DNA from 2 places in the Pseudokineococcus sp. 1T1Z-3 genome. Region 1 is predicted to be linked to the other one. Evidence: predicted binding sites of a transcription regulator. Region 1 holds the regulator's gene; the other holds the start of a gene.
The links. The regulator LexA, encoded in region 1, represses DNA repair genes until DNA is damaged. The targets are predictions, from matches to a motif close to TCGAACANNTGTTCGA.
Positions count from the first base shown of each region.

Region 2: a site for LexA is predicted at 910-925, ahead of WDV86_RS10350 (DUF6504 family protein). Genes of this name have one in related genera too.

Region 1 is NZ_JBBHZF010000026.1:338,236-340,427, reverse strand. Features, by position in the region: gene WDV86_RS13695 (LysM peptidoglycan-binding domain-containing protein) at 1-412, opposite strand, end outside; gene lexA (transcriptional repressor LexA) at 831-1,604, shown strand; gene WDV86_RS13685 (UdgX family uracil-DNA binding protein) at 1,621-2,192, opposite strand, start outside.
Region 2 is NZ_JBBHZF010000024.1:70,472-72,663, reverse strand. Features, by position in the region: gene WDV86_RS10355 (SAV_6107 family HEPN domain-containing protein) at 1-338, opposite strand, end outside; gene WDV86_RS10350 (DUF6504 family protein) at 427-867, opposite strand; gene WDV86_RS10345 (YbaK/EbsC family protein) at 1,070-1,810, shown strand; gene WDV86_RS10340 (hypothetical protein) at 1,885-2,190, opposite strand.

The DNA.
Region 1 (2,192 bases):
CCCCCGCCTCGACGACGACGGCACCGGCCGAGGTGCCCGCCGCGGGGACGGCCACCGACGAGGCCGGCACCGTGGCCGCGAGCTGCGCGCCCCGGCTCGCGCCGAGCGCCGTCGCCGTGACGAGGAGCAGGACGGCCGCCGCGGCGACGAGACGCCCTCGCGACGTCAGGCGCAGGGGAGCCTCAGCGCTGGCCGGGCGCGGCGTCACGCACCTCGGCACCACCCCGTCGCCCGGGACGGCGGGCGCAGGGCTGGTACCCGGCACAGGTGCAGGCGCTGGCACGAGCACAGGCGGCCCCGCCGGCACGGGAGGGGGCGCGAGGGCGACGGCGAGGCGACGGCGCGGCACGGCGCCGCCGCGGCGGGTGCGGGGGACGGGGAAGGTGTCGAGCGGCAGGGCGATGGTGCTCATGGGACCTCCTGGTCGAGGCCGCCGGGCTCAGACCCGGCGGGCGTGCACGGTCGAGGGCGGGGCGCCCGTCCGCGAGGCTCCGCGTCGAACGCGCATTCGATAGAACGTCTGTGCGATGTGTACCAGCCACGGCGGCGGCCGTCCAGGGGTGGCCCCGCGGCCAGCCCCGCGCCTGCCTCTTCTGACCTCGTCCGCCGTCACCAGCCGGACCTCACCACCGACCACCGACAGCGCCAGCACCACCGGGCGGCTCCACCGGTCACCACCGGCAGCACCGTCCACCGGCACCGCGCCCGGCCCCGCAGGAGAGCCGCGACACGCTCGAACAGATGTTTGGCATCGCCCCTGGCGATCTCTACCGTGGGCCCCGCACGGCGGCGCACGAGGCGCCGGCCGGGCACCGAGCTCAGGAGGCGACGTGGCGCGGCGCACGAGGCAGGGCGGGACCGACGCGGGGCCTCCGCAGGACGGCACGGGGACGGAGGGCGGCCAGGTGGTGGAGCTGCCCGAGACGCCGGCGGCGCGGGACGGGCTGACGGCGCGCCAGCGCAAGGTGCTGGAGTGCATCAGCGACTCGGTGAGCCGGCGCGGGTACCCGCCGAGCATGCGGGAGATCGGCGAGGCCGTCGGTCTCACAAGCCCCTCGAGCGTCTCCCACCAGCTGAGCGCCCTGCAGCGCAAGGGCTACCTGCGCCGAGACCCCAGGCGTCCCCGCGCCATCGAGGTCGTCGCGCCGGGCCTCCCGCCGGTCGAGGCCGACGAGGCGTCGCTGCTCGCCCCGCACGCCGACGAGACCGGCTCGGGGGACCAGCGGCCCGCGGCGACGTACGTCCCCGTCGTCGGGCGCATCGCGGCGGGTGGCCCCGTGCTGGCCGAGCAGGCCGTCGAGGACGTCTTCCCCCTCCCCCGCCAGCTCGTCGGCGACGGGCAGCTCTTCCTCCTGCGCGTGACCGGCGAGTCGATGGTCGACGCGGCGATCTGCGACGGCGACTGGGTCGTCGTGCGTCAGCAGCCGGTGGCCGAGAACGGCGAGGTCGTCGCCGCGATGATCGACGGCGAGGCCACCGTCAAGGTGTTCCAGCGGCGGGACGGGCACGTGCGGCTGCTGCCGCGCAACCCCGCCTTCGAGCCGATCCCGGGCGACGAGGCGACCGTCCTCGGCCGGGTCGTGGCCGTGCTGCGGAGCGTCTGAGGCCCGGCGCCAGGCCTCAGGTCTCCGCGGCGCCGTCGCCCAGCGCCGAGGCGGCGACCCGCAGGTCCGCGACGAGGCCGGCGCGCGCCTGCTCGCGCTCCGGGGCCGGGGTCCGCAGCACGGCCGAGGGGTGGATGGTCGCGACGAAGCGCTTGGTGCCTCGGGAGGTCTCGCGCTCCAGGACGACGCCGCGCTCGCGCGTCACGCGGAAGGACGGCCCCAGCAGGGCCTTGGCCGCCGTGGCACCGAGCACGACGACGACGTCGGGGTCCACGGCCACGAGCTCGGCGGCCAGCCACGGCTTGCAGGCCGTGACGTGGCCCGCGTCGGGGGTGGCGTGGATCCGGCGGTTACCGGGTGCGCTCTGGCTGAAGCGGAAGTGCTTGACGGCGTTCGTGACGTAGACGTCCTCGCGGGCCAGGCCCGCCTCGGCGACGGCCTCCTGCAGCAGCCGGCCGGCCGGCCCCACGAAGGGGATGCCGCGCTGGTCCTCGACGTCGCCCGGCTGCTCGCCGACGAGCGCGACCCGCCCGGTGACGACGCCGGCGGAGAAGACCACCTGGGTCGCGGGCTCCCAGAGCTCGCAGC
Region 2 (2,192 bases), on a different contig from region 1:
GTCTCGGCGTCGCGCAGGAGGTCGTCGGCGTCGCGGGCCGTGACGACGCCGGCCCGCCCGGCCTCGACGGCGGCGCGGCGCGGGGCGCTGGCGGCGAAGAGGGACGCCCACTCGGCGAGCTCGGGTGCCACCCGGGGCACGACGTCCCAGACGCCGAGGGCCGCACCACGCCGCGGCCGCCCCCGCACGGCCAGGACGGCGGCGGCGCTGCGCAGCGCCGAGAGGTGGGCGGCGACGTACCGCTGCCCGACGGACGGTGCCGTGCGCGCGGCGTCGAGGCCCTGGCGGGCGCGGACCAGCAGGTCGACCGCCGCAGCCGCGGGCGCGCCGGCGAGCACGGGCCCCGCCCCGCTCGACCCTGCCCCGCTCGACCCTGCCTCTCTCCTGGAGCGTCCTGCTCTGCTCGTCGACCGGGTCGTCGCCACCTCAGTCGTCGACACGGCGCAGGCTCCAGCCGCCGGGCCGGGCCGGGTCCTCCCGGCACAGCTCGTAGACGCCGCTGGCGGCGGACCGGCCGGTGCTGGCCTCCACCCGCCAGACCACACGGTCCAGCGACGGCGACCGCTGCGGCCCGCGCCCGGACTGGCCGCCGTCGGACGTCTCCGCCGCCCCGGCTGCCGCCGCCCCGACGGCGGCGAGCGCCCGGGACGGGTCCGCAGGAGAGGGGTCGGCAGGAGAGGGGTCTGGGGCGCGCTGGGGGTCCTGCTCCCACCACGCCCGGCGCTCGAACCAGCGCCCCAGGACGGCGCGGACGACGTGCAGCCGCCCGTGCCAGAGGAAGGCGTCGGGCTGCTCCTCACCGGCGTGGGCGGGCGCCTGCGCCGCGGCGGTCCGGACGGCCACCGCGTCGTCGTAGGTGCGTGCCACTCTGTGCCTCCTCCACCCCGCACGTGGCGGACCTCCCGTGGGTCGAACACCAGTTCGACCGCAGGCCCAGTGAAGCCTTCACGACGACGCCCGTCAAGAGGAGACCGCGCCCGGCCTACCGGCACCTCGGCCCGGCGGCGCCTCGGCGCGCCGTGCCCGAGATCCGCGGGCCGCCGGTCGGCGGCGGACCTAACCTCCGGGCATGGTCACGGCCGCCGGCGGGCTCCCGGGGACGCCCAGTCACGTCGAGGGTCATGTCGAGGGTCATGCCGAGGGCCTCGCCGATGGCCTCGCCGAGGGTCTCGACGACGAGGTCGTCGCCGGCGCGCAGGCCGACCCCGTCGTCACCCGCGTGCGCCAGGCCCTCGCCGACGTAGGCGCCGAGGCGGACGTCGTCGTCCTCGACCACGCCCCCCGCTCGCTCGAGGACCTGGCCGCCGAGGTCGGCGCCCCCGCCGGCGCGCTGGTGCGCTGCACGCTCCTGCTCGTGGCGGAGGACCCCTGCGCCGAGGTCCACCACGGCGAGCATCCCGCCCTGCCCCTCGCCCCCACCCCCCAGCCAGAGGCCGAGGGCGACCTCCGGGACGACGCCGGAGCCGGGCCGACGACCCGGCCGGTGCGCGCCGTCATGGTGCTGGCCCCCGCCGAGAGCCCGGTCCGGGCCGCCGACGTGGCCGAGGCGGCCGCCGGGCTCGGCGCGGTCGTCGTCCGCCCGGCACCTGGCGACGTCGTCCGCGACCTCACCGGCACCGACCCGGACGAGACGCCTCCCGTGGGCACCGCCGCCGACGGACGCCTCGTCGTCGAGGCCGTCCTCGTCGACACCACGCTCGGCGCCCACGAGCGGCTGTGGACCCCGGCCGGACGGGCGGGCACGGTGCTGACGCTGGGCCACGACGAGCTGCTCCGGATCACCCTGGGGCACCCGGTCGAGCGGGCCTGAGCCCGCGGCGGGTCCCACCGCCAGCCACGAGGACGGCCACCGGCGCGACGGTCGACGAGGCGGCGGCCGAGAGGTCAGCCCCGAGGTCGGCCCGGTGGCGTCTGCGGCCCGCTTCCCTGCCGCGGGAGGTCCGCTGCCCTCGTCCGGGCACCCGGCCACCGGAGCAGGGCGCCGACTCCCAGGGCTACGAGCGCGGCCACCCCGACGCCGAGCACGAGGAGCCCGACGTCGAGCCCGACGACCAGCACCGGGGCGACTCCGGGCTCGAGACCCCGGTCCTCCTGAAGCCGGTAATGGACGCCGGAGGCGACGAGGAAGCCCGCGGACGTCAGCAGGCCGAGGCCCGTCACCACCAGCGCACCCAGCACGGCTCTTCGCACGC